Regions from separate parts of the Bradyrhizobium sp. P3_C3 genome, predicted to be linked through region 1. Evidence: riboswitches for the same ligand, from Rfam matches in the RefSeq annotation. Region 1 holds a riboswitch; each other region holds the start of a gene.
The links. A riboswitch is a leader RNA that binds a small molecule or an ion and turns the genes downstream of it on or off. The one in region 1 is predicted to bind cobalamin.
Positions count from the first base shown of each region.

Region 2: it holds a riboswitch for cobalamin, as region 1 does, so the genes downstream of both, AC1DW2_RS08125 (TonB-dependent receptor) here and AC1DW2_RS14740 (TonB-dependent receptor domain-containing protein) in region 1, are expected to answer to the same signal.
Region 3: it holds a riboswitch for cobalamin, as region 1 does, so the genes downstream of both, AC1DW2_RS09570 (DUF1636 family protein) here and AC1DW2_RS14740 (TonB-dependent receptor domain-containing protein) in region 1, are expected to answer to the same signal.
Region 4: it holds a riboswitch for cobalamin, as region 1 does, so the genes downstream of both, AC1DW2_RS09485 (TonB-dependent receptor) here and AC1DW2_RS14740 (TonB-dependent receptor domain-containing protein) in region 1, are expected to answer to the same signal.

Region 1 is NZ_JBFUGY010000011.1:80,770-88,666, reverse strand. Features, by position in the region: gene AC1DW2_RS14760 (CbtB domain-containing protein) at 1-111, opposite strand, end outside; gene AC1DW2_RS14755 (hypothetical protein) at 108-404, opposite strand; gene AC1DW2_RS14750 (hypothetical protein) at 401-982, opposite strand; gene AC1DW2_RS14745 (DUF6925 family protein) at 1,044-2,054, opposite strand; gene AC1DW2_RS14740 (TonB-dependent receptor domain-containing protein) at 2,078-4,195, opposite strand; cobalamin riboswitch at 4,310-4,523, opposite strand; gene AC1DW2_RS14735 (hypothetical protein) at 4,599-4,820, opposite strand; gene AC1DW2_RS14730 (hypothetical protein) at 4,933-5,190, opposite strand; gene AC1DW2_RS14725 (hypothetical protein) at 5,293-5,505, opposite strand; gene AC1DW2_RS14720 (hypothetical protein) at 5,657-5,833, opposite strand; gene AC1DW2_RS14715 (adenylate/guanylate cyclase domain-containing protein) at 5,960-7,696, opposite strand.
Region 2 is NZ_JBFUGY010000005.1:117,920-125,816, forward strand. Features, by position in the region: gene AC1DW2_RS08105 (efflux RND transporter permease subunit) at 1-2,677, opposite strand, end outside; gene AC1DW2_RS08110 (efflux RND transporter periplasmic adaptor subunit) at 2,674-4,107, opposite strand; gene AC1DW2_RS08115 (FixH family protein) at 4,192-4,584, opposite strand; gene AC1DW2_RS08120 (hypothetical protein) at 4,687-5,052, opposite strand; cobalamin riboswitch at 5,283-5,490, shown strand; gene AC1DW2_RS08125 (TonB-dependent receptor) at 5,691-7,897, shown strand, end outside.
Region 3 is NZ_JBFUGY010000006.1:158,533-166,429, reverse strand. Features, by position in the region: gene cobD (threonine-phosphate decarboxylase CobD) at 1-514, shown strand, start outside; gene AC1DW2_RS09580 (cobyric acid synthase) at 503-1,951, opposite strand; gene cobO (cob(I)yrinic acid a,c-diamide adenosyltransferase) at 1,978-2,613, opposite strand; cobalamin riboswitch at 2,654-2,877, shown strand; gene AC1DW2_RS09570 (DUF1636 family protein) at 2,974-3,348, shown strand; gene cobW (cobalamin biosynthesis protein CobW) at 3,345-4,394, shown strand; gene cobN (cobaltochelatase subunit CobN) at 4,394-7,642, shown strand; gene cobG (precorrin-3B synthase) at 7,639-7,897, shown strand, end outside.
Region 4 is NZ_JBFUGY010000006.1:142,189-150,085, reverse strand. Features, by position in the region: gene AC1DW2_RS09505 (energy-coupling factor ABC transporter permease) at 1-614, shown strand, start outside; gene cobF (precorrin-6A synthase (deacetylating)) at 655-1,404, shown strand; gene cobT (nicotinate-nucleotide--dimethylbenzimidazole phosphoribosyltransferase) at 1,415-2,467, shown strand; gene AC1DW2_RS09490 (histidine phosphatase family protein) at 2,474-3,046, opposite strand; cobalamin riboswitch at 3,118-3,319, shown strand; gene AC1DW2_RS09485 (TonB-dependent receptor) at 3,435-5,807, shown strand; gene AC1DW2_RS09480 (PepSY domain-containing protein) at 5,820-7,241, shown strand; partial or broken gene AC1DW2_RS09475 (maleate cis-trans isomerase family protein) at 7,364-7,897, shown strand, end outside.

The DNA of each region.
Region 1 (7,897 bases):
TCCCACGACGCCGACGATGAACAAGCCGAGCACCATGGCCATCAGGGCTTGCGAAAGCCGTCCCGCCTGTCCGGCTGCGATCGGAAGATGTGCGACATGGGACTGGCTCATAGCTGTTCTCCGTTAGCGATTTGGTCGTTTTCTAACAGCTTCCGGGTGATATCGCGACTGGTAAGATGCAGGCTCGTCCCTGCCGAAATGCCTTTACGGGCGATCTTGGCGCCAGCGGCCTCCCGAAATACAGCCTCAAAACGCCGGAAATAGCTGAGGCAATCCTCCGCAGAGGGCTCCACGCCGATCAAAGTCCGGAATGCGCCGCGATGCACGGCGCAAATCGCGCCGTGTCCCCTGACTGCAAAGACAAGGGACGTGATGCCATCACGCCAATGGGCCTCGTCGTTCAAGCCGACATCGCGCGTCCGCGCCCGAACGGATCGACCAGGCGGACGATCTCGCAGGCGGCGACGAGGCCGGCGAGCCAGACGGCGCTGGTCAGCCCGATGCGCGTCACGATGGCCGCAGTGAACGCGCCCTCTCCGCCAAGGAACGGCGTCGCGGCAAGCAGCGCGAGCTCATAGGCGGCGTAGGCGGCGACGAGCGCGATGGCCAGCATCAGCGGCGTACGGCCCTGCGGCAGCAGGCGGAGAACGGTCGATGCCGCTGCCGTCGACAGCAACGCGGCAGCACCGATGACAAAGCCCCAGGCGATGGTGCTGCCATCGATGGGATAGTGCAGCACGCCGAAGCCGATGGTCTGGTTCACGAGCCAGGCGCCGGTGACGACGAGCAGCGCCGGACGCATCGGCAGCATCGCGGCGGCGACGACGGCGAACGCAGCAAACGGCGTCGCGCAGGCAAGCGCGAAGCTCGCGAGCGCGCATGACACGGTCAGCAGCGCAAAGCAGAACATCGGCGCAAGGCGCGAGGTGACCGGATGAAGGCGGAAACGGTCGGCGTGGGGCGGCAGGATAGTAACAGTCATGGGACGATCTCCTTGTGGGATCTGTAGCACATTTTTGCTGGAACGCGGCATCACGTCTGACTCAGTGAAGAGCCTCCATGGGATCTTCAGTCTCGGCTGGATCGCGCCGGTCGTAGACGGCAAGCCAGGCGGCAAGTGTCGCGCTGTGCGGCTCCATGGCCGCCAATTGGCGCAAGGCCACGCGAACGGTGGCGCGCGCTGTGCGATCGGGCGGAAGCGTCACCATCTCAGGTCCCCGCCCCTTCGCGACCGCCTCGACCACGGCGCACTTGCACGCCGTGAGCTCCGGCAGCCCATAGAGTTCGAGCAGCGCCTGGAAGGCTGCGTGATGATCCGGCCGAAAAGCGCGCTTGCGGCCGAGCTGATCGCGGAGCGGATGGGCCGGATAGAGATGCGCGCAGGGGATCCACCCCTCAGGCAGCGGCTCGGTGGCGGCATGGGTGCGGCGATGCGCGAGCAGCTTTGGCAGGACGTGGGTGTGCGGGCCGTCAGGGCTTCGCCCACCCGGCGGGGGGATCGGCTGGAATACCTCGGCACGCCCGATGCGGCTGATGAAGACGCGGTGCGGATTGGCGGCCAGAATGATCCGCATGGCGTCACTTTCGGGCGCGAACACGGATTGGCCCGTGCGGCTCCTGAGCACAGCGACGGCATCGGCATCGCTGACGCGGATGCAAGCGTCGATCTGCAACGTTCCGAGGCCAAGGTCGAACAGGATGCCGCTGCGATCCCTCCTCAGGAGCGCCTCGATATCCGGACCGAGCTCGGTCAGCACGGTACGACCGCTCATGGCGCTGGCTTCATGCGGGAGACACAGCGCGATGCGGTGGCTCCAGCTCTCCGTGGTCGGCGATTCCGATGCGATCAGGCGCAGGCCCGGGTGGGAGACAACGCGCATCCCACCCTTCTGCGTCACGACGCTGCCCCCGTTGCGCGACTGCTCCATATCGAAGGCCTCACCGGGCTCGCGTGTGAACTCGGCAATGGCACCGAACGTGCCGACGCTCCAGCCGGCCTCAGCGTCGGCAAGCTGGCTTGCGATCAGGTCCATGAGCGGATCGGCCGTCGTCATGAGGCTTCTCTCTCTCTCTCTCGCTATCTGACGTCGTAATTCGCCAGGCGAATGCCGCCATAGACGCCCAGTCCCGGCTGCAGAAAGCCGGTCGGATTTTGATAGTGCACATTGGCGAGATTATCGACCCGGCCGAACACCTTCACCTGGTCGGTGACCAGATATTCGGCTGCGACGTTGACGACAGTGTAGGCCGGAGCCAGCAGACGCAGAATGCTGAAGTCGCGGTTACCATCGACGAAACTCCCGACGTGCAACACGGTTGCGGAAAGTGTCAGCGGATCGATCGGATTCCAGATGACATTTGCGCTCCACTTCTCCTTCGGACGCCTCAGCAGCTCCAGTCCCGCGGTCGCATCGACCGCGCGGGTAAAAGTGTAGTCGGCACGAACGCGAAGCCGGTCGGTGATCGCAGCCGCGACGAAGCTCTCCGTGCCCTCCGTGATCGCCTTGCCGATATTGGTGTTGGTGCTCGTGAATGTCACGGGATCGAACGTGCTCTGGATCAGGTCCGTGATGTTGTTGCGGAAGTAGGTCGACCCGAAGCGAACGCGATCGCCAAACAAGGGTTGCTCGAAGCCGGCGTCGTATCCGACGCTTTCCTCCGGCCTGAGGTTGGGATTTGCAAAGAAGAAGAACGCGGGAAAGCTGACGTAAAGCTGGTTGAGCGTGGGCGCCTTGAACCCCGTGCCGTAGCTTCCCTTGAACTTCGTATCCGTGACCGGCACGATCACGGCAGACGCCAGACGAAAGGTCGGATGTTCCCCAAACCGCTCGTTATCGTCCTGCCGGACGTTGGCCGTGAAGAAGACGCGATCCCGGAACTGGGACTGCAGCTCCATATATCCGGCCTTGTTGATGTTTTGCGCCGAGACCGTCGCCGTTTGCAGTGTTTCGGTCTCATGCTCCGCACCAAAGATGACATTGTTGTTGGGCGCAAGCTGGGTCGTGGTGTGCCAATCATACTTGACGCGGTCGCCGGTCGTGATCGTGGCCATCGCGTCGCCGGGCGAGATGTTGTAGTTCCAGTGATTGGTGTAGTTGACACCGAAATAGCTTTTCATCCGGTCGTCGAGAGCGGACCAGACCGCCTCCCCGCGCGTGAAGAGCTGGTGCACCGTCTGCGTGCTTTGCGCGGCCGCGGGAAAGCTCGCGGATGTGACGGGATCGAAGGTGTCTCCGGTAAAGCGCAGGGTGGCGTCGGTGTACCGCGCCACGCCGTTGAGCGTGAGGTTTTCGCTCAATTCGGCGCCAAGCTTCGTCGAATAGGTCATGTTGTCGTAATAGTTGCCGATCGCCTTCTGCCCCGGCGGGAGCAATTCGACCGGCGTCACCGGCACGTCGTTCGCGTGGAAATGCGCGACGTTGAAGGCATAGTTGAAGTGGTCCTGTGAACCGCTCAGACCTGCAGTCTGGTTGAACGTTCCGAACGAGCCTCCCTCGACCGAGCCGGTGGCGCGGGCGGGACCGTCGCCCTTCTTCGTCACGATGGAGATCACGCCACCCAGCGCGTCTGCGCCGTAGAGACCGCCCTGCGGACCGCGCAGGACTTCGATCTGCTGAATGTCGGAGGTGAGCAACTGGCCGAAATCAAACGAACGGTTCGGGTTGCCGGGATCGCTGACATCGATGCCGTCGATCAGGACCTTGGTGTGGTTGGAATTCGTTCCGCGCATGAAGATCGACGTCTGTCCGCCGGGGCCGCCGGTCTGCACGAGGTTGAGGCCGGGAACCGCGCTCAGTGCATCGGATGCGGTCCGGCGCTGATCGCGCTCCATGTCTCTGGCGGTCAGAACCGTCACCGAGCTCGCAACCAGATTGGTCGGAGTGACAACGCCCGTCGGACTGACGACGACCGTCGGAAACAGGTTGGCCGCGGATACCCCGGCAACCGGGGGCGACGCCGGCACCAGCTCGGGTTTCGGCAGCCGAGCGACGCGCTGCCGCTCGGGCTTGTCCGGCGCAAGCCGCACGACTTGCGGCTTGGCCGCACGCTCGGTCGGCGCGACCTCGACCGGCGGCAGCAGATCGGGCGATGCCGACTGTTGGGCATGGGCAATGGACAGATCGAGCGAATACAGGGAAACGAACGCGACAACGCCGGCGCGGAAGCGCCTGGCGGCAAAGACAATACGGGACACTCTTGTAACCTCGGTATGACGTCAGTGGCACGTCACAGCGAACGAGGTTTCACGGCGGAGCGTTCGATTGCTCCGGTGAAGCTAATGTCTGTACTCCCCGACCGACATCTTCGCGTGTGACCACGGCTGACGGCAGGTCTCCTGGCTCGCGGGTCGTTACCTTACGTCGCCTTCCCAGGACCGAGATTCCCAGTGGCATATGACGAAAGATTCACCGCTTACAGTTGCGGGGGCAGCCGTGGCGTTGAGAATATCCCGGTATCGGGAAAACCTCGCACCACGTTCCCTTTTGATCTCCGTGAGGAGAACCGTCACCGGCCAATCTACGGGGCGGGCAAGCGGAGAGTCAATCGGCCGGTTGCATGACGGGCAAAGCACCGCACCGGAGATTGAGCCGGCGCAATCAGGCCGGCTCCCGCTCCGAACGCGTCCTGATCACCGCCCGCTCGCCGGCATCGACGAGCTGGCCGATGCCGGTGCGGCCCGTGAGCGCGCAGCGGATGATGTTCTCGGCAACGGACCTGCGAAAGCAATGGTCCTCGCCGACCGGGCGATTGCGGCAAACCCGATCCAGCGCCAGCTTCATGTTGATCCGGGTGCGGGTGTCGAAATGCTCGCTGATCATTCGCAGGGCCTCGGTGCGTTGATGTCGGAGCGGAAACGCGTCGGCGTAGGCTGGGTTCCAAAACTTGCGCAGAGCTGACTACGCCCGACCTCTTGGTCCTGCGACGGGCGGGCTACGCCCGACCTCTTGGCCGCTGGGCCTGAGCCCAGGCCGCGGTGACATCGCGCAGCGGAGCGTCGATGCGCCGGATCGGGGTCAGCTCACCGGAGGCCGAGATGATGGCTGTCTCCTCGCGGCGACAGCGCGGGCACACGAAGCGGACCTCGTGCGGCGACGAAGACCAGCTCGAACGTTTGACGTTGGCCGCCATCGGCCATGCATCGCACTGCGAGCACGACACCAGGAACCGACCGGGATCGAGCATACCCATTCCATAGGACTCCGCGTCCTGCCTGCCGCTTCAATGACTAACCCATGTGAATCGTTCCGGTGCCCGAGCACCCTCAGCGCTAGCTCCAGCCAGCGCCGCCGCTCAGTGGGCACCCTTGAGGGTGCATGACGTGGTGCAGGTGACGGTGTTGCCGTGGTCGCACGCCTTGCAGGCGGCAACGCACTGGTTCATGTCGCGGGCATTGTAGGAGCTGTAGTTCCGCATCGCACAGACCGGGGTCGAGCCGGTGATGTCCTGCTCCTGATTGCAGGCGGCCGTCATGAGCGCGAAGATGAGGACTGCGAGAAGGCGCATGGGATTGCCCTGGTAGGGAGCGGCAAAGCGACGTCAGCGAGGTACGCTGCACAGCAACGGACCTCGGCATTCCCAATGCGAGCAATCATGATCGCGACGCTCGCATCCCGAAGGATGCGCGCCAAACATTAAGAACGGATTGCAGGCGGCGTCAGGCCGCGGCCTTGGTCGCGATCGCCTTCCGCATATCCACCGCCAGCTGACGATACTGCTCCGAGAGTCTCAGATAGAACTCGCGCTTGGTGCTGTCGGTGGCGAGCTTGGCAATCAGCTCGCATTCGGCGGTGAGCGTCTCGAACCGTTCCAGCCTGTCATGAAGTTCTGTCATCGGCGTGTCCCCATCAAACGCCACAAGGGACGTCAAACCTAAGCCTGAGAAATAGGTCACGGCGAACATCGTTATCGAGTAGAAACGTTTTTTCCGGCAAGGGCGGTGCAGGCCTGGCAAGGACGGCTATTTCTGCTCCAGCCGCCAGGCGCCGTCCCAATTGGCGTCCGGCGGATTGGCTTCAAACTGCGCGATGCGGCCGAGCAGCGTGCGCGAGGGACCGTCGCCGGGCACGGCTTCGAGCGCTGCATTGAACGCGGCACGAGCCTCGTCGAAGCGCTGCGCGCGGTAGGCGGCGAGGCCTTCGGCGTAGCGCGCGCGCAGGCTCTCCTGCGGGACGCTGAGCCCGTGCGCCTTGCTCATCACCTCGAAAATGGCCTGCGATGCGCTTTGACCGGCCACCGCGAGACGATCGATCTCGCGCAGCTCGAGGTTCGATCCGATCGCGTCCGCCGTCGCCTGCGCGATCAGGATCCGCGTGCCGTAGATCTTGTTGACCAGTTCGAGCCGCGAAGCGAGGTTCACGGCATCGCCCATCACGGTGAAGCTCATCATCAGCTCGGACCCGATGCTGCCGGTCAGGACCTCGCCGGTGGCAATCCCGATGCGCAGATCGCAAGGGCCTGGCATGGCGCGGATGCCGAGCAGGTCAGGCAATTGCTTCTGCAACGCCGGCACCTCATCGGCCATGTCGATGGCGGCGTAGCAGGCGAACAGCGCCGGCTCGTCCTCCTCAATGAAGGGAGGGCCCCAATAGGCCATGATGGCATCGCCGATATATTTATCGATGACGCCGCGATGGCTCCGGATCGGCGCGGACATCACCGTGAAATAGTGGTTCATGACCTTGACGAGGCCACGTGGGGTCATGCCCTCGCTCATCGAGGTGAAGCCGCTCATGTCGGAGAACATGATAGTCATCACCCGGCGCTGGCCGTCGATGGCGACCTCCGGGCGGTCGATCAGCCCTTGCGCTACCTTGGGATCGATATAGCGGCCGAAGGTCTCGCGGATGCGCTCGTTGTGCCGCAACTGCTCGATCATGCGATTGAAGGCGGCGGCGAGTTCGCCGATCTCGTCCTGGGTCGAGACCGTGATGGTCTTGTCGAAGCGGCCCGCCTCGACCTCGCGGGTGCCGGCGAGCAATAGCCGCACCGGTCGCGTGATGCCACTGGAGACGAGGAGCGCGAAAGCAAATCCGACCACCGCCGCGAGGATGGTGACGATGCCCGAAATGATCATCGCCTGGCGCTGGCGACCGATCACTGTCGCCGTACTGGCGAAGACCTGCTTCAGCATGTCGGCGCGGATCGCGTCGATCTTCTGGTTGAACTGGTCGCGTATGGTGTCGAGATGCTCCAGGGTCCCGCGCGCCTCCGTCATCTGCTTGCCTTCGACCTGCTTGAGGAGTTTTGCGTGGTCCTCATTCATGTCGTGACGCAGCTCGGTGAGAGCGGTTTCGATGCGGGTCTCGATCCGCGCCAGCCCGGCATTGTCGGAAGGCGTCCTCTTGTCGTCGATGATCGCGTTGATGTGCGTGCGCGCGGCCTCGCCTTCCTCGTCGATCTTCCGATCGGCCTCCTCGAATTCGCGCAGGCGCGCCGCATAGGCCTCCTCCTCCGAGGGGGCCTGCATCTTCATCATGACCATCCGCCGCAGCGCCACCGAGCGCTCCAGCGAGCGGATGTTGGCGCGCGCCAGATGGCCGTAGGCCGGAATGTAGCGATCGGTCAGCTCGTCGAGCAGGACACCGACCTGGCTCGACATCACCATCGAAAGAATCGCGGTGACCAGCATCAGGACGATCAATCCGAGGGCGATCCCGACGATCTTGCGCCTGATCGACTGGTTGAAAAGTGGCATGAGCGGTGGGGGTAAGAGCTGAAAGGATCGGTTGGGAACTCAATACACCGGATTTGGACGCGGGAACACGCGCAATCTGGCCTTCGCGGCGCCCTGAACCGCGCGCAACCGTCGCGCGAGCCCTATTCGTTAACAAAGGTTGAAGGCATTACCCTTTCCGCCATTTCGGAAGTTCCCGAGTTCCCATCGGTATTTTGCCGC
Region 2 (7,897 bases), on a different contig from region 1:
ACAGCATCACGATCAGCGTCTCGGTCATCGCCCGGAAGTTCAGGTAGAGCAGCAGGAAGATGATCGTGAGCGTCACGGGCACCACGATCTTCAGCCGCGCGGCGGCGCGCTGCAGGTATTCGTACTGGCCGCTCCACACGACGTAGGTGCCGGCGGGAAACCGGATGCTCTCCGTCACGGCGCGTTGCGCGTCAGCGACGTAGCTTCCGATGTCGCGATCACGGATGTCGACGTAGATGTAGGTCGCGAGCTGGCCGTTCTCCGTCCGGATCGACGTCGGCCCGCGCGCGGGTTCTACCTTCGCCACCTCGCCGAGCGGCACGGCGCCGCCCGACGGCATCGGCACCAGGATGTCGCTGGCGATGGCCTTGGGGTTGTCGCGAAGGTCGCGCGGATAGCGCATGTTCACCGTGAACCGCTGCCGTCCCTCCACGGTGGTCGTGACCGTCTGACCGCCGAGCGCCGCCGCGATGGTGTCCTGGACGTCCTGGATCAGGATGCCGTAACGGGCGAGCGCCTCACGGTCGGGAACGATCTCGAGATAATAGCCGCCGATGCCGCGCTCGGCGTAGGCCGACGACGTGCCGGGCACGGTCTTGATGACGCGTTCGATCTGCTTCGCGAGCCGGTCGATCTCGGCGAGGTCCGTGCCCATGACCTTGACCCCGACCGGCGTGCGGATTCCGGTCGAGAGCATGTCGATGCGCGCCTTGATCGGCATGGTCCAGGCGTTGGAGACGCCCGGAAACTGCAACGCCTTGTCCATCTCGGCGATGAGACTGTCGACGGTTACGCCGGAGCGCCATTGCTCCTTCGGCTTCAGGTTGACGATCGTCTCAAACATCTCGGTCGGAGCGGGATCGGTCGCAGTAGCGGCTCGTCCCGCCTTGCCGTAGACCGAAGCGACCTCCGGAAACGACTTGATGATGCGGTCCTGCATCTGCATCAGTTCGGCCGCCTTGGTGACCGAGATGCCGGGCAGCGTCGTTGGCATGTAGAGCAGCGTTCCCTCGTTCAACGCCGGCATGAACTCGGTGCCGAGCTGGCGCGCCGGCCAGATCGTCACCGCAAGCACGACGAGCGAAGCCAGGATAACCAGCGTCTTGGCGCGCAGAACCCCCTTGATCACGGGACGGTAGGCCCAGATCAGGAAGCGGTTGATGACGTTCCTGCTCTCCGGGACGATCCTGCCGCGGACGAAGATCACCATCAGCGCCGGCACCAGGGTGACGGACAGCAAGGCCGCGGCGGCCATGGAGAAGGTTTTCGTGAACGCCAGCGGACTGAACAATCGGCCCTCCTGCGATTCCAGCGTGAAGATCGGCATGAACGACACGGTGATGATCAACAGGCTGAAGAAGAGCGCGGGGCCGACCTCGGATGCTGCGTCGATCAGAACCTGCACGCGCGACTGATCGGGCCTCGCCCGTTCGAGGTGCTTGTGTGCGTTCTCGATCATGACGATGGCGGCGTCCACCATGGCGCCGATCGCAATCGCGATGCCGCCGAGGCTCATGATGTTCGATCCCAGCCCGAGCAGCTTCATGGCGCCAAACGCCATCAACACGCCGACCGGCAACATCAGGATCGCGACGAGTGCGCTGCGGACATGCAGAAGGAACACGATGCAGACGAGCCCGACGACGATGCTCTCCTCGAACAGGGTATGCTTGAGGGTATCGATGGCCGCGTAGATCAGGTTCGACCGGTCGTAGACCGGCACGATCTCGACCGATTTCGGCAGGCTGCTCGCGATCTCCCTGAAGCGCTTCTTGACGTTTTCGATGACGTCGAGGGCGTTGACGCCGAACCGCTGCAGCACGATGCCGCTTGCGACCTCGCCCTCGCCGTTCAATTCGGCGATGCCGCGCCGCTCGTCGGGCCCGAGCTCGACGTTGGCGACGTCCCGCAGGAGCACCGGGGTGCCGTTGCTCGTCTTCAGCACGATGTTGCCGAGATCGTTGATGCTCTTGATGTAGCCCTTGCCGCGGATGACGTATTCGAACTCGGAGAGCTCGACGGTGCGGCCGCCGACGTCGGCGTTGCTGGCGCGGATCGCCTCACGTATTTTTTGCATGCTGATGCCGCGGTCGCGCATCCGCTGCGGGTCGAGGACCACGTTGTACTGCTTGACGAAGCCGCCGACGCTGGCGACCTCGGCGACGCCTTCGGCCTTGGCCAGCGCGAACTTCAGATTCCAGTCCTGGATCGTGCGCGTGTCCGCAAGGTTCAATTCCTTCGATATGACGGCGTATTGGTAGACCCAGCCGACACCGGTGGCGTCAGGCCCGATGGTCGGGGTCACGCCGGCGGGAAGCCTGGACGCCGCGCCGTTCAGGAATTCCATGACGCGCGACCGCGCCCAATAGATGTCGGTGCCGTCCTCGAAGATCACATAGACGAAGGAGACGCCAAAGAACGAGAAGCCGCGTACGACCTTCGATTTCGGCACGGTGAGCATCGCCGTCGTCAGCGGATAGGTGACCTGATCCTCGATCACCTGCGGCGCCTGGCCGGGATACTCGGTGTAGACGATGACCTGCGTATCCGAGAGGTCCGGGATCGCATCCAGCGGAAGGTGAACCAGGGCATAGAGGCCGGCGGCAGCCGCGAAGCCGGTCCCGAACAGCACGAGCAGCAGATTGCGCGCCGACCAGGCGATGATGCGGGCGATCATTTGTGATCTCCCGTTGCATCGCCAGGGCCGGCGTCGGTGGCCTGGGATGCCGCCTCGCCAAACCCCTTCAGCGCCGCCTTCAGGTTGCTTTCCGCATCGATAAGGAAGTTGGCGGAGGTCACCACCGCCTCGCCGTCCGCGAGACCCTGGCGCACCTCGACATAGCCGCCGCCGCGACGGCCGAGCTTGACTTCCCGCGGCTCGAAACGCCCTTCCCCCTTGTCGACGAGCACGGCCTGCCGGCTGCCGGTGTCGAGCACCGCGCTGTCCTGTATCGCCAGGACGGGCGCGGCATCGGCCGTGTCGATGTCGGCATCGACGTACATGTCGGGCAGCAGCACCGCGTCCGGATTGGCGAGCTCGATCCTGATGCGAACGGTGCGCGTGTCGCGGTTCACCTGCGGATAGACGACGGCGATTGTCCCGGTGAAGGTCCGGCCGGGGAAACTGCGCGCGCGCACCGCGACTGACTGCCCCACCGCGATGTTGCCGAGATCGCGCTCGGCCACGTCGACCAGCGCCCAGACCACCGAGGTGTCCGCGATCCGGAACAGAACGTCGCCGGGATTGGCCCGCATCCCTTCGATCGCATTGCGTTCGAGCACGACCCCGTCGCGCGGTGCAGACCAGCGTATGGCGACGGGCGCGGTGTGCGTCTTGTCCATCTCCGCAATGACGGACTCGGGAACGTCGAGATTGACCAGCCGCTGTCGCGAGCCGCGGCCGTACATCTCGACACCGCCGACCGTCTTGGAGGTGATCGTCGCGAGATATTCCGCCGCCGCGGACGCCACCGCCGAACTGTAGATTTCCATCAGCGGCTGGCCGGCCTTCACGCGCGTGCCAGTGGTCACGTCGGCGACCTTCTGCACGAAGCTTTCGGCGCGCATCGCGATCACCGACACGCGGCGTTCATCGAGCTGGATCGTGCCGGGCGCCTTCACCGAGACCCGGATCGAGCGCCGCGCGACGGGCTCGGACTTCACGCCCGCGCGCTGGATCTTGCCGGGCGACAGCTTCACTGTGCCGTCGTCGGTATCGTCGCCTTCGTAAACGGCGACATAGTCCATCCCCATCGGATCCTTCTTTGGGACGGTCGATGTATCGGGCAGCCCCATGGGATTGCGGTAGTAGAGGATCTTTCGCGGCGACGCCGCCTGCGCCTTCGGGGGCGCCGGCGCGACGGCCGCTCCGTCGTCGTCGTAGACCGGCAGATAGTCCCGCCCGCGGTCGTCCTTCTTCGGACCAGCAGACCAGAGCGGCGCACCGCTTGGATCGCGGTAGTAGAGCGGCGTTCGCTCCGCGGCAGCCGCAGCCGATGATATGTCGGCCTCAGCGAGCCAGCCCGCACCGTTCGAATGCCAGTAGTAGCCGGCCAGGACCAGGCCGCCGCCCAGCGCAAGTGCCGTCAGGAGACGCAGCGTTTTCATATGGTGTTTCCGCGCGCCCGGGAGCGCGCGTCCGTGTGAAGGAAAAAGGGGAATGTCGGGCGCTGCCGGGCAGCGCCCGAACGCTCACTTGACCACCGTGACGATCACCTTGCCGGTGACGGTCTCCGGTTCGCCCTGCACCTTCACGGACAGCGTCATCTGGTAGTGTCCAGCCATCGGCAGGTCCGTCTTGAAGGCGTACACACCCGGCTCCCTGGACGGCAGCGGCGCGACCGCCGATTCCATCTCGGCCATCCCGTCCGGGGCCATGTCGAGGCGGCTTTTGAAGATGACTGCGTCCGGTATCGGCTTGCCGGTCTGCTTGTTCGTCAGGCGAACGGCGAGCGTGACGTCTTCGCCCTTCTTCATCTGCGGAGTGACGGGCTCGAAGGCGTAGTCGCCCGCGCCCGCCATCGCGGCGGAAGCGGCAAGCGAAAGGGTGGCGGCGAGAGCCGCGGTGCTGATTTTGGAAAGCATTGTCCTGTCCTCATGAATTGATCTTTCGCCGTGGCGCGTGAAGCGCGCACGTCAGTCGTCGTCGCGAGCAGGCACGCCGCTCGCGTCTCGGGCTTTGCGAGATCAGATTCGAGGAGGTCGGAAAGGAGGACTGCCGCCGCGGAAGGAAACGACCTGATCCGGGGGAATAGCCATCGTGCTGGCCATGACGGCGAGACGTTCGAACGCCATGGGCCTGACATCACCAAGCGCGATGATCCCGCCAACGCAGCAGAAGCCCATCCCGCACTTGTAGCCGCCGCTATGGGAGCCCGTTCCCTTCATGTCGGGACAACAATCGTCCATCGACATGTCGGCGTCGCCGCTCATGTGCATGGCCGTCTGCATGCCATCCGACGACATTGCGAGGTTCGCCGCGGACACGCCAACCGGCAGCATCGCCAGGGATATGGCGATGGCGACTGCCAGGATGGTACGGACGAACTGCATCAATATCGACTTACCTTGTCGGGCCGGAACTCGGCCTCAGTAGCATATTCGGACACCAAAGGCAGTCATTGATCGTGGTCAAGCGTCCGTTACCCAGGCTCGCACGGAGGCCGGGTTGGACGTTTCGACGCAGCCCTAGGACTATCGTGCAAAACAGCAACACAAGGCCACCATCGACCGACCGGCCCGTCGAACAGCCCGCGCGGATGTTGACGCGCTCATCCCCTGATGCCAGTTTCGTGATCGGTAGTGTCCGCAAGGACTCTTCAAGGGAATGCGGTGCGTCCACCTCAGTGGGCAATTCCGCGGCTGCCCCCGCAACTGTAGGCGGATAGCCGACGACCAAACGAACCACTGGAGCCCCGCTTGGGCCTCTGGGAAGGTGGTCGAAGGCGATGACCCGCGAGCCAGGAAACCTGCTACCAGCCATGGTCACGCGCGAACGCATTGGGCGGGGTGCCCTGATGTCGGACAAGTAGCCGGTGCATCCGCCGCCTGGGGCGAAGGTGGATGACTAAGGCAACCGCGGTGACGGTTTGTTTGCGTCGCCGCAGAGCGTTGTCGTGCAAAATCTTCATTTCCGTGCTGGCGCAAGGCCAGCGTTATCGCGTGCTTTCCTGATTACTCTGCTCTCGTCGGTGTCCTTGTCGTCCGCGGCGCTCGCGCAAAGCGCGACGCAGGACAACCGCTCCCGGGAGGTCGGTCCGGTGATCGTGTCGCCGCCTGCGCCGCGACAGGCTCCTGCCGTCAGCCCGGGCACTCAGAAGCAGCGCGCGGCCCGGCGCGCCGCGGGACGCAATCGTGGCGCCCCTGCTGTCGCCGTTCCGGCCGCGCAAGCTCCGAGCGGCCCGGTGCAGACGCCGCTCAACACGGCAGCCGTCACCGACGTCGGCTCCCGGCTCGGCATCACGGCGCGCGAGATGCCGGCGACCGTCGAGGTCATCAGTCAGCGGACGATGCAGGACCTGGGCATCCGGACCACGACCGACGTCGCCAAGGCTGCAGTCGGCGTCACCGGCGGCGATGCGCCCGGCGCGCCCGCCATCTTCTCGATGCGTGGCTTTTCCGGCGACCAGATCTCCACGCTCTACAACGGCATCCCGATCGGGCCGTCGACCATGACCGGCCGTCCCATGGACGTGGCTGGCCTCCAGCAGGTCGAGATCATCAAGGGACCGGACTCGCTGGTGGCGGGCCTCGGTGCGACCGGCGGCGCCATCAACTACGTGAACAAGGCGCCGCACACCGGACCAATCGTCAACGACGCCTTCACCTCCTACGATTCCTTCAACGGCTATCGCGCCGGTTACGGATCGGGCGGCAGCACGCTGATCAACGGCCTCGACTACCGCTTCGACATCAGCCATTTCAACAACAAGGGCTTTATCGACGACACCTATTCGAAGCTCAGCAACGTCTCGGGCCAGCTGAACTATCGCGTCAACGAGAACCTGAGGATCTGGGGCGCGACCGAATACAGGCAGGACAACGACCGCTTCTACTGGGGGACGCCGCTGGTGCCGGCGAACGCGCCGGGCATCGTGCCGACGTATGGCGTCGTCTCCGGCCTCTGGAGCAACTATTACCTCGGCGGCGGCACGCCGGTCCCGGTCACCATCGACGCGCGCACGCTGACCACGAACTACAACGTGCTCGACAATCACAGCGGCGCCAACGAGCTCTGGCTGCGCAGCGGCTTTCAATGGGACATCACCAACAACATCTCGCTGAAGAGCCAGGTCTATGGCTATGACGCCCACCGGCACTGGTTCAACAACGAGATCTCGTCGTTTGACCAGACCGTAGGCAATTTCGCAGGCGCGCAGAGCATCTACCGCGAGCGCCTGGCGCTCGATCACGCACAGCGACTCTACGGCAACATCACCGACCTCACCGTCAATTCCAATCTCGGCGGAATGGACAATCGCTTCGTCGCCACCGTGGCGGCGAGCAGCAACCAGTTCAACGTCTCGCAGGACACGCTGTTCTTCAATGACTACGTCGACCTCCTCAATCCGGACCGCGGCCTCTACGGCCCGCGCAGCGACGAGAAGATCTACACCCATCTCGACACCGCCTCGCTGTCGTTCGAGGACCGGCTCAAGCTGACCTCGACCTTCGCGCTGATCGGCGGCATCCGTTTTGAGAATATCGAGCTGTCGCGGACCCGCTTCGACGAGAATGGCCTCCTGAAAGCCAGCTATCCTTTCTCGAAGACGTTCAATCCGGTCACCGGACGCATCGGCTACACCTGGGACATCGCGCCCGGCGTGATGCTTTACAGCCAGTACGCGACGGCAGCCGACCCGACGGTGGCGAACATCTTCATCCTCAGGCCCACGACGCCGCTGCTGCTCACGACGTCGCGAACCTACGAGACCGGCGTGAAGCTGCTGTCGGCCGACAAGCGCGCGGAGGCCACGTTCTCGGCCTTCGACATCGAGCGCAAGAACGTCTACGTCCCCGAAAGCGGCATCCTCTTCAACGTCGCCGGCAAGATGGCCTCCAAGGGCGTCGAGATCGCCGCCGCGGTCAATCCGGTCGCAGGCCTGAAACTGTGGGGCAACGTCGCCTTCGTGCAGTCGCGCTTCATCGACTTCACCTATGTCGACGGCAATGGCGACTTCCAGTCCTATTCGGGCAAGACGCCGCCCAACGTTCCGAACTTCATCGCCAACGCCGGCGCCTCCTATCGCTTCGACACGAAGCTGCCGGTGGAGATCGGCGGCCTCGTCCGTCACGTCGGCGACCGCTTCAACTTCCAGGACAATCTGGTCACGATGGACGCCTACACGATCTTCGACGCGTTCGCGTTCGTCGATATTCCAAAAGCCTATTTCCCGGG
Region 3 (7,897 bases), on a different contig from region 1:
GCGCGTCGGCCGTCTCGTCATCGACGAGAGTTTTGCCGATGCTGCCCCGCAGCTGTCGCTCGCATCCGAGGCGGATCGACCGGGATTGCTGGTCCTGCGCTCGTTTGGAAAGTTCTATGGTCTCGCCGGCCTGCGGCTTGGGTTTGCGCTCGGCCATGCGGCCGACATCGCCAAGCTCGCGGCGGCGTCAGGTCCGTGGCCGGTGTCGGGAGCGGCGATCGCGATCGGCTGCCGCGCCTTGCGTGACGACGCCTGGGCCGAGGCGACGTCAGCGCGGCTCGCACGCGACTGTGCCCGCCTCGACGACATCGTGCAGTCGGAAGGCTGGCGGCTCGTCGGCGGTGCACCACTGTTTCGTCTCTACGAGACGCCTGATGCGCTTGCTGCGCAGGAGAAACTGGCGCGTAGCCAAATCTGGTCGCGCGTATTCGCGAAACAGCCGGCATGGCTGCGCCTCGGGCTTCCCGGCAGCGAAGCCGAATGGACGCGCCTTGCCGAGGCGCTAGCGCGCTAGCGCCAGCAGGCCGCCGACGTCGAGATGCAGTTCGATGTGATCGGCGAGGGCGTCGAGCGCGCTCTCGACTCTCGCATGATAAGGCTCATCACCTGCCGGAATGTCGAGCTTTGCGAGATACGCCTTGCGGAAATCATCCGAGGTGAACAGGCCGTGCAAATAGCTGCCCTGCACGCGCCCATCGCTGGAGATCGCGCCCTCCGGCTCCCCATTCAGTTTCGCAAACGGGCGGGCGCGATCCGGCCCATCGGTGCGGCCGATGTGGATTTCGTAGGCCTCGATCGGCTGGTCCGTGGCGGCATGCACGGCCGCGACGCGCGTCAGCGTCTTCTGCGGGCTCATCATTGTGGCGACGTCCAGAAGTCCGAGACCCGGCGTGTCGCCGGCGGGGCCTTCGATGCCGTCGGGGTCGGCGACGCTGCGTCCGAGCATCTGATAGCCGCCGCAGAGCCCGAGCACATGGCCGCCCCGGCGGTGATGCGCCAGCAGATCGATGTCCCAGCCCTGCGCGCGCAGGAAGGCGAGATCGCCACGGGTGGATTTCGAGCCGGGGATGATGACGAGCCTGATATCGCCGGGGATGGCTTCGCCCGGCCGCACCATCACGAGATCGACGCCGGGCTCGAGTTTCAGCGGATCGAGATCATCGAAATTGGCGATCCGTGACAGCACGAGGCAGGCGATCTTGCACTGGCCGGGCTTGCGCGCGTCGCTCAGGCCCAGCGCGTCCTCGGCCGGCAGCTCGCCGGCGCGCGCGAACCAGGGCAGCACGCCAAGGCCGCGCCACGCGGTCTTCGCTTCGATCAGCTTGTAGCCGTCGTCGAACAGCGAGGGGTCGCCGCGGAACTTGTTGATGACGAAACCCTCGATCATCGCGGCATCGTCGGGGTCGATCACCGTCTTGATGCCGACGAGCTGGGCGATGACGCCGCCGCGGTCGATGTCGCCGACCAGCACGACGGGCACGTCGGCCTTGCGCGCAAAGCCCATATTGGCGATGTCGGCGTTGCGCAGGTTGACCTCGGCCGGGCTGCCGGCGCCTTCGACCAGCACCAGATCGGCGCGCGCCTTCAGCCGCTCGAAGCTTTCCAGCACCGCGCCCATCAGCGACGGTTTCATCGCCGCATATTCACGCGCGCGCGCGGTCGCGATCCGCTTTCCCTGCACGATGATTTGTGCGCCGACATCGGTTTCGGGCTTCAGCAGCACCGGGTTCATGTCGGTGTGCGGCTCGACGCCGGCGGCCAGCGCCTGCAGCGCCTGGGCGCGACCGATCTCGCCGCCGTCGACGGTCACGGCCGCGTTGTTCGACATGTTCTGCGGCTTGAAGGGCAGCACGCGCACGCCGCGCCGCGTGAACGCGCGGGCGAGGCCGGCGACGATGAGCGACTTGCCCACGTCCGAGCCGGCCCCCTGGATCATCAATGCGCGCGCCATGGTGTTTTCAGAACCTGGGGCCGTGCTCAGAACTCGACGCCGGCTTGCGCCTTGATGCCGGAGCGGAAGGGGTGCTTGACCAGCGTCATCTCGGTAACGAGATCGGCGATCTCGATCAGCTCGTCCTTGGCGTTGCGCCCGGTGAGCACGACATGCGTCATCGGCGGCTTGTGCGTTTTCAGGAATTCGACGACCTCGGCGATGTCGAGATAGTCGTAGCGCAGCGCGATGTTGATCTCGTCGAGCACGACCATGCGCAGGTTGGAATCTGATATCAGCTCCTTGGCCTTCGCCCAGCCGGCCTGTGCTGCGGCGATGTCGCGGGCGCGGTCCTGCGTCTCCCAGGTGAAACCTTCGCCCATCGCATGGAACTGGCAGAGCTCGCCGAAATGGCCGGTGAGCAGGCGCCGCTCGCCGGTGTCCCAGGCGCCCTTGATGAACTGCACGACCGCGCAGGGGAAGCCATGGGCGACACAGCGGACGATCATGCCGAAGGCGGAGGAGGACTTGCCCTTGCCGGCGCCGGTGTGGACGATGATGAGGCCCTTCTCGCCGCTCTTGGTCGCCATGATCTTGTCGCGGGCGACCTTGATTTTCGCCATTTTCGCGGCGTGGCGGGCTTCGGTTTCCTCGGCCGTTTGGGTATCCGGTTCAGGCGTCATCTGACAGGGTCCTTCGGCTTGACAAGAGGCGGCCGGGGGCAAATGGTGGCCCGGCGTTGGTTCCTGTCCTATGACAGGCGAAGAGGGAATGCGATAGGGTCCGAATCGACAAGATTCGGCTCCAAACTGCAGCCGCCCCCGCGACCGTGACCGGAGAGATGCCCGAGGCCACTGATCCCCCGCAGGGGATCGGGAAGGCGGGGATCGAAGGGCCAAAAGCCCTGCTCCGCAAGCCGGGAGACCTGCCAGCGCGGACGAGTTTTGGACCGGCGGACGGGGTGTTCCGCGACGGGGAAACGGACCTTCGGGGGAATGGTCCGTGTGCCTCTTCGCCTCCCGCTGTTTATCCTGGAAGAGGCGATGACCGTCACACTTCACGTCTGTATTACCTGCCGTGCCGGCCAGACGCTCGACGAGGGTGAGACGACGCCCGGCAAGCGCCTGCATGGCGCGATCCTCGATGCCGGCGTGCCCGAGGGCGTCAATGTGGTTCCCGTTGAATGCCTGTCGGCATGCAGCCAGGGTTGCTCGGTTGCGCTCAGCGCGCCCGGCCGCTGGTCCTATGTCTATGGCCGCCTGTCAGAGGCCCATGCGAGCGACGTGGTCGCGGGTGCTGCGGCCTATGCCGCCGCGCCCGATGGCCTCGTGCCCTGGCGCAGCCGTCCCGAAATCTTCCGCAAGCAGTCGCTTGCCCGCATTCCCCCCATTGCCGTGTTGCCGGAGGCCGCCGAATGAACTCGCTCGCAAAAGTCCCCGTGACGGTGGTCACCGGTTTTCTCGGCTCAGGCAAGACGACGCTGATCCAGCATCTGCTCGCAAACCCCGACGGCAAGAAGCTCGCGGTGCTCGTCAACGAGTTCGGCAGCGAGGGCGTCGACGGCGAGATCCTGAAATCCTGCGCCGACGCGAACTGCCCCGAGGAAAACATCGTCGAGCTCGCCAATGGCTGCATCTGCTGCACCGTTGCGGACGATTTCATTCCAACCATGGAAAAGCTCTTGGCGCGGACGGTGCGGCCCGATCACATCCTGATCGAGACTTCTGGCTTGGCGCTGCCAAAACCGCTGCTGAAGGCGTTCGACTGGCCTGAGATCCGCTCGCGCATCACGGTCGATGGCGTGATTGCGCTGGCCGATGCCGAGGCTGTCGCCGCCGGCCGTTTTGCGCCGGACCCGGCTGCGGTGGAAGCGCAGCGCGCGGCGGACGAAAATCTCGATCACGAGACGCCGCTGTCGGAAGTGTTCGAGGACCAGATCGCCTGCGCCGATATCGTGCTGCTGACCAAGGCCGATCTTGCGGGCGCCGCAGGGATCGAAGCGGCCAAAGCCGCCATCACCGCCGAGATGCCGCGCCGCGTGCCGATGCTATCCGTCACCGATGGCGTGATCGATGCGCGTGTCATCCTCGGCCTCGGCGCTGCCGCAGAGAACGATCTCGCCGCGCGCCCCTCGCATCACGACGGCGAGGAGGATCACGAGCACGACGATTTCGCCTCCGTCGTGATCGATCTTCCTGAAATCAGCGACATCGACGCGCTGGTCGCGTCGGTGCAGCGTCTTTCGCGCGAGCAAAACGTGCTGCGCGTCAAAGGCTATATCGCGGTCGCGGGCAAGCCGATGCGCCTGTTGCTGCAAGCGGTCGGCGAGCGCGTGCGCCACCAATTCGACAAGCCTTGGGGCGCAGCTCTCAGGCAGTCGAAGCTCGTCGTGATCGGCGAGCACGGCGATATTGACGAGGCCGCGATCAAGGTCGGACTTGGGCTTTCAGGATCTGGTATCTGATGCACGTCGTCTTCCGCGAGAGCCGCGGTCTCGAGGAGACCGCGACGCCAAGGGACATCGGCCAGGACCCGGCCGATCTCGTGGTGCTCTCGTACTCGGATTCCGACCTTGCCGCGTTCGCGGCCGGCTGGCGGCGCGGCCGTAACAGTCTGCCGTCGCTGCGGCTCGCCAATCTCGCGGAGCTGCGGCATCCGTTGTCGGTCGACACCTATATCGAGCGCACGCTGTCGCAGGCGCGCGGCATCCTGGTGCGCCTGATCGGCGGTGAGTCCTATTGGCCGTACGGGCTCGCGGCCCTGCAGCAGCTGGCGAAGGACCGCAATATCGTGCTGGCCGTGCTGCCGGCCGACGGCCGCGACGACACGCGGCTCGATGCCTACTCGACCCTGCCGGTTTCGACGCTGCGCCGGCTCAAGGTGCTCTGCGACACCGGCGGTTCCGTTGCAGCCCAGGCCGCGATTGCGCAGCTCGCGCTGGCCTCGGGCCTTTACGCGGGCCCGGTCGTCGGCGAGATGAACGTGCCTGAGATGGGCTTTTACGATCCCGCGCGTGGCGTCATTGCTGCGCCGATGACAGGCGAGGGAAAGCCGCTCGCGCTCGTGACCTTCTATCGTTCCTATCTCACCGCCGCTGATACCGGGCCGGTCGACGCCCTGATCGCGGCGCTGCGCGAGCGCGGCTTTGACGCGCACGGCGTGTTCGTCACCTCGCTGAAGGCTCCGGGCGTTGCGGATTGGCTGCGGACGTATTTCGCGACGAATCCTCCCGCCGCGATCGTCAACGCGACGGCGTTCTCGGCGATAGGCGAGGACGGCACGACACCGTTCGATGCTGCATCGTGTCCCGTCTTCCAGGTCGCGCTCTCATCGGCGCGGCGCCAGGACTGGGCAGAGTCGCTGCGCGGCCTGTCGCCCGGCGATCTCGCGATGCATGTGGTGCTGCCGGAGGTCGACGGCCGCCTGTTCGCGGGCGTGGTGAGCTTCAAATCGGCCGCGGAGCGCGACCCAGATCTGCAATTTTCGCATCTGGCGCACCGGCCCGATGAGGAGCGCGTGAAGGCCGTCGCCGCGCGCGTTGCGGCCTGGCGGCGCCTCGCGGAGACGCCAGTCGCCGAGAAGCGGGTGGCGCTCGTGCTCTCGAACTACCCGGGCCGTCCACATCAGATCGCGCATGCGGTTGGTCTCGATGCGCTTGCGTCGGTCGAGGCATTGCTGTCTGACCTGACAGAGGCCGGCTTCGATGTTGTGCCGGTCTCCGCACTTGGCGAAACGTTGCTGAAGCAGCGACTGACCTGGAACGTCGCCGATTACCGCGCCGCGCTCTCGCGTCTCCCGCAAGCATTGCAGGATGATCTCGCGCAAGCCTGGGGCGCGCCGGAGGATGACCCGAGCTGTCGCGACGGTGCATTTCAATTCGCGGCCATCGCAAGTGGCCAATCGATCATCGCGGTTCAGCCCGAGCGCGGCGATGCCGCCACGCGCGATGCCGACTATCACGATCTCGCCCGCACGCCACGCCACGCCTATGTCGCGTTCTATCTCTGGCTCCGGCAGCAGGACATCGACGCCGTCGTGCACATGGGTGCGCATGGCACGCTGGAATGGCTGCCCGGAAAATCCGTGGCGCTGTCGTCCGCGTGCTGGCCCGAAGCGCTGATCGGCGATCTCCCGGTCATCTATCCCTTCATCGTCAACGATCCCGGCGAGGCCGCGCAGGCCAAGCGGCGCTTGGATGCCGTCACCATCGGCCATCTGCCGCCGCCGCTGGAGCAATCCGTGGTGCCGGACGGCCTGCGCCGGCTCGAACGGCTGCTGGACGAATATTCGACCGCCGATGGCCTCGACCCCGCCCGACGTCAGCGTCTGATCGCCGCGATTCGCGACGAAGCGCGTGCGGCGGGTCTTGAGGACGATCTTGGTCTGGATGCCTCGGCAGCACCGGCGGAAGCGATCCCACGGATCGATCGCTTCGTCTGCGATCTCAAGGAGAGCCAGTTCGGCGACGGCTTGCACGTGTTCGGCCGCGGCGCCTGCGCCGATGCGGAGCGCGATGCGTTGCGTTCCGCCCTGGCGGGACAGCGCGTTGCGCCGGGGCCATCGGGCTCGCCGTATCGCGGACGCCAGGACGTGGTGCCGACCGGACGCAATCTCTTTGCCGTTGATCCGCGCGCGGTGCCGACGCCGTCGGCGCATGCGCAAGGCATCAGGCTCGCGGAAGAGCTGCTGCGTCGCCATTTGCAGGATCACGGCGACTGGCCGAAAGGCCTCGTGGTCGATCTCTGGGGCTCCGCGACGATGCGGACCGCCGGCGAGGAGTTTGCCATGGCGCTGCATCTCGCCGGCCTTGCGCCGCGCTGGGATCACGCCTCCGGCCGCGTCACCGGCTATGACATCATCGCACCGGCGGAGCTCGGGCGCCCCCGTATCGACGTCACGCTGCGCGTGTCGGGCCTGTTCCGCGATGTCTTCTCCGGCCTTGCGCAATTGTTCGAGGCCGCCGCCGAGGCGCTCGCAACGCGCGAGGAGGAGGGCGACGAGAATCCCTATCGTCACCGCGCCTCGCGTGTGTTCGCGCCGCGCCCCGGCCAATACGGCGTCGGCCTCTCCGCGATCCCGGATGCCTTCACGGCCGAGACGCGCGATGCCGCCGGCGAAGCCTGGCTGTCGGCATCGTCCTGGGCGTTCTCGGCGGACGGTGCGATGCAGCCGGATCGTGCCGGCATCGAGACGCGGCTCGCATCCGCCGATGCTTTCGTGCACGTCCAGGACTTGCCGGAGACCGATCTTCTGCTTGCCGCCGACTATGCCGCACATGAAGCCGGCATCGCGGCGGCTGCAGCGCATCTCGGTGCGGCAGGACCATCGCTCTATCACCTCGATACGACGCGGCCCGAGCAGCCGCACGCGCGGACGCTGACCGAGGAAATCTCCCGTGTCGTCCGTGCACGCGCGGCCAATCCGGCCTGGATCGCCGGCATGATGCGGCACGGTTTTCGCGGCGCCGCCGAGATTACCGCGACGCTGGAGCACATGGCCGCCTTCGCGCATCTGGCCGGCGCCGTACCGCCGCATCTGTTCGATCTCTACTACGATGCGACGCTCGGCGACGCCGATGTCCGCAGCTTCATGGCCCGCGAGAATCCGGCGGCGCTCGCCGCGATGGAGACCTGCTTCACACGCCTGCACGAAGCCTCGCTCTGGCGAACGCGCCGCAATTCGATCGCGGCTGCGCTGAAGGAGGCTTCATGAGTGCGGCCGCGATCAAGGGCTGGTGTCCCGGCGCGTTGCGCCCGATGCAATCGGGCGACGGGCTCGTGGTTCGCGTGCGCCCGTTCGGCGGAAGGCTTGAAGCCGCGCAAGTCGCCGGTCTTGCCGAGCTCGCCGAACGCTACGGCAATGGTCTCATCGATGTGACGAGCCGCGCCAACCTCCAGATCAGAGGCGTCAGCGAGCAAGGCCATCGCCGGCTGCTCGATGGACTCGCGTTGCTGCGGCTGCTCGACC
Region 4 (7,897 bases), on a different contig from region 1:
CCGTCGGCGGCGTTGCGCTGAAGCTCGCGGTCGAGACCGTGCGCGAGCAGGGCATCACGTCGTTCGCGGCGCGGACGCTCGCCACCACAGGCCTCGTGTTCGTCTTCTTCGAGATCCTGCCGCACTTCCCGGTCGGCGTCTCCGAGGTGCACTTCATCCTTGGCTCGACCCTGTTCCTGCTGTTTGGGGCGGCGCCCGCGGCCTTCGGCCTTGCGTTCGGACTGTTGTTCCAGGGCATCTTCTTCGAGCCGCCCGATCTGCCGCAGTTCGGCATGAACGTCACCACGCTGCTGGTGCCGCTGTTCGGGATCCAGGCGATCGCCGCGCGGATCATTGCCCGCAACACCGCCTATGTCGATCTCAGGTATCGCCAGGCGCTGGCGCTTTCGACCACGTATCAGGCCGGCGTCATCGCCTGGGTCGCGTTCTGGGCGCTCTATGGCTCGGGCTTCGGTGCGACCAACCTCGTCAACATCGCGACCTTTGCGGCCTCCTACGCGCTCGTCATCGTGATCGAGCCGCTCGCCGATCTCGGTGTGCTGGCGCTGGCGAAGTCGCTGCGCGGCGTCACCGCGCCCGGCCTCGTCACGCCGCGCCTGCACAACGCGGCTTAAGAGACAAGGGGCGGCCGTCATGGCCGCCCCTGCACGCGCGATGCTCACGCTCTCCCTGATAGGCATCGGTTGCGGCGATCCCGAGCAGCTCACGCGCGCCGCCGTTCAAGCCATCAACGCGGCCGATCTCATCCTGATCCCGCGCAAGGGGAGGGCGAAGTCCGATCTCGCGGATCTCAGGCGGACGATCTGCGCGGATGTGCTCACCAATCCAACGACGCGCATTGCCGAGTTCGACCTTCCCGTGCGCGATGCCGGTGAAGCGGATTATCACAAGGGCGTCGACGATTGGCACGATGCCGTGGCCGCGGCCTGGTCGCAGACGATCGCGAGCCAGCTCGGTGATGATGGCAAGGTCGCGCTGCTGATCTGGGGCGATCCCTCACTGTACGATTCCTCGCTGCGCATTGCGCGGCGGCTCGATCCCTTGCCTGATATCGACGTCGTGCCCGGCATCACTTCGATCCAGGCGCTGTGCGCGGCGCATGCGCTGCCGCTCAACGACATCGGCGAGCCTTTCCTGGTCACGACGGGACGCCGCTTGCGCGAAGGCGGCTGGCCGCAGGGCGTCGACACCGTGGTGGTGATGCTCGACGGCGGCACCGCGTTCCAGTCGCTCGATCCAGCCGGGCTGCACATCTGGTGGGGCGCCTATCTCGGCATGCCCGATCAGATCGTCATGTCGGGCGTTCTGGCCGAGATCGGCCCGCACATCGTCGCCGCGCGACAGGATGCGCGCGAGCGGCAAGGCTGGATCATGGACAGCTACATTCTCAAGCGCAGGCCGTAAGCGAGGCAGCATGCTCCCCGATTGGGTCACCCGGAAATGCCCAGATGTCTCCGCTGTCCATCGCGAGGTGGCGCTCGCGCGGCAGGCGCAACTCACAAAACCGGCCGGCGCGCTCGGCCGGCTGGAGCAGCTTGCGGTCGAGCTTGCGGGCCTGCAAGCGACCGAGCAGCCGCGCGCCGCGCGGGTGCCGATCATCGTCTTCGCCGGCGATCACGGCATCGTCGCGCAGGGCGTGTCGGCCTATCCGCAAGGAGTGACCATCGCGATGATGGCGAATTTTGCCTCGGGCGGTGCCGCGATCTCGGTGCTGGCGCGTGAGCTTGGCTCAAACCTTGAGGTCGTCGACGCCGGTACGCTGGCGCAGGAGGAGATGGCCGGAATCGTCACCGACAAGCCGCGCCGGGGCACGCGCGACTTCAGCGTGGAAGCCGCGCTCACCCCCACGGAGCTGGCATTCGCCTTCGAAGCCGGTCAGCGCGCAGTCGCGCGCGCGGCAGCCGGCAGGCCCGATCTTCTGATCTTCGGCGAGATGGGCATCGGCAATACCACGACGTCGGCCGCGATTGCGGCGAGCCTGCTCGGCATCAGTGCCGAGGAGATCGCGGGCAGCGGTACCGGCGTCGACGCGGCCGGCCGCGCGCACAAGGCGGGTGTGATCGATGCGGCGATTGCGCATCACGGCATTGCGGGCGCTTCGCCGGAAAAAATCCTGTGCGCCGTCGGCGGCCTCGAAATCGCGGCGATTTGCGGCGCCATCATTGCGGCTGCGCAAGCCCGCATTCCCGTGTTGATCGATGGCTTCATCGTATCGGTGGCGGCGCTGGCGGCGGTGCGGCTGAACCCGTCGTGCCAGCCATTCCTGCTGCCGTCGCATCAATCGGCGGAGCAGGGGCATCGGCTGGTGCTGCGTGCGCTGAACGTGCAGCCGTTGATCAGCCTCGATCTCAGGCTCGGCGAAGGATCGGGTGCGGCCATCGCGCTGCCGCTGGTGCGGCTCGCGTGCAGCCTTCACAACGGCATGGCGACCTTCGCGCAGGCCAATGTACCGGATCGCCCGGCCTGACCCGGCTCAAGCCGCGCGCTGATTGACCGCGACGACGCGCCAGCCGGTGGCGAGCCGGTCGATCCGGGTCAGTGAAAACGGATCGATCACGAAGCGCAGGGCCGCTTGTGGTGTCAGGTCCAGCGCAATGCAGAGTGCGGCGCGGATGGTGCCGGAATGGACGACGAGCGTTGCTGAGCCGGCGCCGATTTGCGCGAGACCCAGCCGCACACGCGCGACCTGATCCTCAAAGCTTTCGCCGCCCGGCGGCCGCGCGTGCGCCGGATCGCTCCAGAACTGCGCATAGGCCTCGCCGCCGGTCGCGGCGAGCCCGTCATGCCGCCGGCCGGTCCAGTCGCCAAAATCCTGCTCGCCAAATTCGGGCACCAACGCGGGTTCGAGTCCCAGCGCGCGCGCCGTCTCAACCGTGCGTCGCGCCGGGCTCGCAAAGCTCGCAGCATCTGGCGGGAGCCTCTGCCGCAACGCCTCCAGTTGCACGCGATCGCCGAGATCGGCGGGCGCGTCGGCCGCGTGGATCGTCCCTTTGACGCCGTCGACGGGCGCATGCCGTATCAGCCAGAGGAAGGTCTCGCCTTCCATGCCTATCTCCAAGGAAGTTGGTCGCTGTGGTAATAACGTCGTACCGGCACATTGACTCTGTCTTGTTGGTAATCCTAGATGGCTTTGACGGTTTCCCCGAGTGGGGATGAAAAGGGAATGCGGTGCGGGGATTTTGTCCCCAATGCCGCGGCTGCCCCCGCAACTGTAAGCGGCGAATCTTGCGTCACGAGCCACTGGGTATCTCGGTCCCGGGAAGGCGATGCAAGGTACTGACCCGCGAGCCAGGAGACCTGCCGTCAGCCGTGGTCACACGCGAAGATGTCGGTCGGGGAGTACAGACATTCGGCTTCATCGGAAGGCTCAAAGGCCGGAGGTGGGACCTGGTTCGCTGTGACGTGCCACTGACGTCATACCGAGGTCCCGAACTGTGTCTTCCATTCGTCTTGTACGACCGCGTTGCTTCCTGCTCGCTTCCGCCGCGCTTACTTCATTYGCAGTCGCCGATCTGCCCGCAGCGCTGGCGCAGCAGGCCCGCGAGCCGCTGCCGCCGGTCGAGGTGTCGCCCGCCCAATCCCGCAAACCGGCAAAGCCGGCGGCCCGGGACGCGCAGAGCCCACGCCGCGCAGCATCGCGCAGGCCAGCGGCCGCATCGGCCGCGGCCAAGCCCGTCGTGCCGACCGCGGCGGCGCAGACGCCGCTCAACACCAATGTGGTTGCCGAGAGCGCCTCGCGCCTCGGCCTGACCGTGCAGGAGACACCCGCGACCGTCGAAGTCATCTCGGCCGAGACCATGCGGGAGCAGGGCTATCGCACCGTGTCGGAGGTTGCGCAGGGCGCGGTCGGTGTCACCTCCGGCGACAATCCGGCCGAGCCCGCGGCTTTCTCCATGCGTGGCTTCACCAACAGCCAGATCAACATGCTCTACAACGGCATCAAGATCGGTCCGCAGAACATGACCTCGCGGATCACGGATACGGCCAATCTCGCAGCCGTGGAATTTTTGAAAGGCCCGGCCTCGCTGATGTCGGGCGAAGGTGCCGCCGGTGGCGCAATCAACTTGATCACGAAGCAGCCACACACCGGGCCGATCCGGAATGAAGCCGACTTTTCCTGGGATTCGCTCAACTCGTTCGGCGTCCATTACGGCTCGGGCGGCAGCACCAATTTGCAGGGGCTCGACTACCGCTTCGACATCAGCCGCGCCTCGCTCAATGGCTTTGCCGACGACACCAATACCAAGACGCTGGATGTGTCTGGCCAGCTCAATTACCGCATCTCCGACAGTCTCAAGATCTGGGGCGCGATCGAGTACCGGGAAGATCGCTCGAAGGCCTATTGGGGCGCACCGCTGGTACCGATCGCCTTCAGCGGTTCGCATGCGACGAGCGGCATTGTTTCGGGTAATTACGTCTCGAACTTCAACAAAACGAATCTCGGTGCGATCACGATCGACGATCGTACCTTCAACACCAATTACAACGTTCTCGACAACCGCAACGTGGCACAAGAGGTGTGGCTGCGCGGCGGCTTCGAACTGAAGCTGGCGCCTGACCTGACGCTGAAGAGCCAAGCCTATGCCTATGGCGCGGAGCGTACCTGGTTCAACAACGAGATCGAGGCTTTCAATGCCAGTACGGGCCTGCCCAACTCGAACATGGTCGATCGCGAGCGCTTCTATGTTGCACATAGCCAACGCCTTGTCGGCAACATTACCGACCTGATTTGGGACGCTAATATCGCAGGCTTCGACAACCGCCTGGTCACGACACTTTCGTCCAGCTATCTCGATTTCGTCAGGCCGGGCGCGGCCAACTTCCCGGACGATTACGTCTCGCTCGTCAATCCCGACCGTGGCCTTTACGGCCTGCTCACGACGCAGCAGCAGACCGCGCGCATCGACAACGAGGCGCTGTCGTTCGAGGACCGGGTGAAGCTCACGCGAACCTTCGCGCTGGTCGGCGGCCTCCGCGTCGAGCATATCGGGCTTGACCGCAACTCGACCGACGCCGCCGGGCTGGAAAAGGCGAACTTCCCGTTCTCGAAGTCCTGGGTCCCGACGACGGGGCGCATTGGCTATACCTGGGACGCCGTTCCCGGCCTGACCTTCTTCAGTCAGTACGCGACCGGTGCTGATGTCTCAGCCAACAACATCTTCCTGCTTGGGCCAGCCCAGCCGCTCGACCTGACGACCTCGCGCACCTATGAGACGGGCGTCAAGCATCTGTTGTGGAACAACAGGGCGGAATGGTCGTTCTCGGCCTACGATATCCAGCGCAAGAACGTCTATGCGGCGGCTGGCGGCATGCAGCTCAACATCGCGGGACGGCAGGAGTCGAAGGGCGTCGAGCTCGCTGCGGCCATCCGGCCGATCGAGCCCCTGCGGCTCTGGGGCAACATCGCCTATGTCGATGCGCGCTACGCCGACTACAATTTCGTCGGCGGTTCGTTCTCCGGCAACACGCCGCCGAACGTGCCGCGTGTCGTGGCCAATGCCGGTGCGTCGTACCGGTTCTTCACGCCCTGGCCGGTGGAGCTCGGCATCACGGGCCGCTATGTCGGCGACCGCTACAACACCGATGCCAACGTCGTGACGATGAAGGCCTACACCGTCGCCGACGTCTACGCCTTCGTCGACATCCCGAAGACGGTGTTCAACGCGGTCGACCAGGCCCGTCTGGGCTTCCGCGTGCGCAACATCACCGACAAGCGCTACGCGATCTGGGGCGATCCGTTCTATCCCGACCAGATCCTGCTCGGTGCGCCCAGGACCTATGAGCTCTCGGCCGCGTTCAAATGGTAGGGCGCTGACCACATGATGAACGCGATCGTGCTGCTGCATCGCTGGCTCGGGATCGCGTTCTGCCTGCTGTTCGCGATGTGGTTCGCGAGCGGAATCGTGATGCACTTCGTCCCGTTTCCGTCGTTGACGGAAGCGGAACGTTTTTCCGGGCTCGCGCCGGTGGCTGGCGGAGAGGTGAGGATTGCGGTCGCGGATGCCGTCGCCGCGAGCGGGGTCGCGGACGCCACGCGCGTTCGCCTGGTCCAGCGGAGCGACGGGCCGGTCTATGTCGTGTCGGACCCGTCGCGTGTGCGCGCGGTCCATGCCTCCGACGGACGGGATGCATCGGTGACGTCCGTCGACGTCGCGGTCGGTATCGCGCGGGATCATGCCCGGCAACGCGGGCTCGATGCCGCGCGGGCGGCGATGACTTCGGGCGCGGATTATGATCAATGGAGCGTACCCAACGGCTTTGATCGACACCGGCCTCTGTTGCGCGTCGCTCTTGGCGATGCGGCCGGAACCGAGGTCTATGTCTCCTCGCGCACCGGCGAAGTCGTGCTGGATACGACCCGCAGCGAGCGCGGGTGGAATTTGGCCGGCAGCGTCCTGCACTGGATCTATCCGACGGTCCTGAGGAGCAACTGGTCCCTTTGGGATCAGGTGGTCTCGACATTGTCGCTGGTGGCTTTTATCGCCGCGACGCTCGGCGCGGTGCTCGGAATTACCAGGATCAGGATTCGAGGGCGTCGGGTCTCGTCGCCTTATCGCGGCTGGCACGCACTGCATCACATCATTGGTCTCGTCGCGACCGTTTTCGTACTGACCTGGAGTTTCAGTGGCTGGCTCTCGATGGATCACGGCCGGCTGTTCTCGCGCGGGGAGCTGACCCCGACCGAAGCAGGCGTGGTGTATGCCGCGCCGGACTGGACGACGGCCCCACCGGTCGGTCAGCCATCGGCTAGCGAAGTCGAATGGTTCGACGTCAACGGTGTTGTCTACCGGCGCGACCGGATCGGCCTCGCCAGTCAGACCTTAACCAAAACGGAGGAGGCGAGCCGCAGCCGGCAGCTGGCATTCCTCGGCGAGAAGGATGTCCATGACCTGACGACGCGCCTTGCGCCGGGTTGCGGCGCCCCGTCCGTTCTAGCCGACAATGACGACTATCTCGCGCACTCGGCTGTCCCCGGAGCGCCCGTCTATCGCTCCCGATGCGGCGACCTCTGGTTCGACATCGACGGTGCCGACGGCCGCGTGCTGCAAAGACTGGATGCCTCGCGGCGCGCCCATCGCTGGTTCTATAGCGCGCTTCACACGCTCGATTTTCCCGTTCTCATGGCGCATCCGCGTCTGCGCGATATCCTGGTCGTCGGGCTCTGCTTGCTGGGGCTGGCATTTTCTGTCACCGGCATCGTCATCGGCTGGCGGCGCTTGCGGTCGACCTTCGCGGCTTGAGCTGCGTATCGAACAAATCATATGCGCCATGCAAATTGCGGGTTGCGCGGGCGATGGCAGGCGCGGATGATCGTCCGAGGGGGGCGCCGCGGTGCGCTCTCTCAATGGGGCGATCGTGATCGATGTCAATTCAGCGCAAGCGTCTCGGCATGATGACCCCGTCGTCCAACTCGGTGCTGGAGCCCGTCACCAGTTCCATGCTGCATGGCGTGGCCGGCGTCACCGCTCATTTCTCGCGCTTCCGCGTTACCGAGATCGCGCTCGATGCCGCGGCGCTGAACCAGTTCGATGCCTCGGTGATGCTGCCGGCGGCGGATCTGCTGGCGGATGCCAGGGTCGATGCCATTGCCTGGAACGGCACGTCGGCAAGCTGGCTCGGTATCGGCCGCGACCGGAGCCTGTGCGAGGCGATCGCGGCGCGGACCGATGTCCCGGCGACGACCTCCACGCTCGCCTGTATAGACGCCGTCCGCGCGCTCGGCGCCGGACGCGTCGGCCTGGTCTCACCCTATACGGACGACGTGCAACGGCGGATCGGCGAAGTCTGGGCCGAGGAGGGGATCGCCCCTCATGCCGAGCGGCATCTCGGCCTGCGCGATAATTGTTCCTTCGGTGAGTCACGCCCGCGACGATCGCCGACATGATCCGCGCGGTCG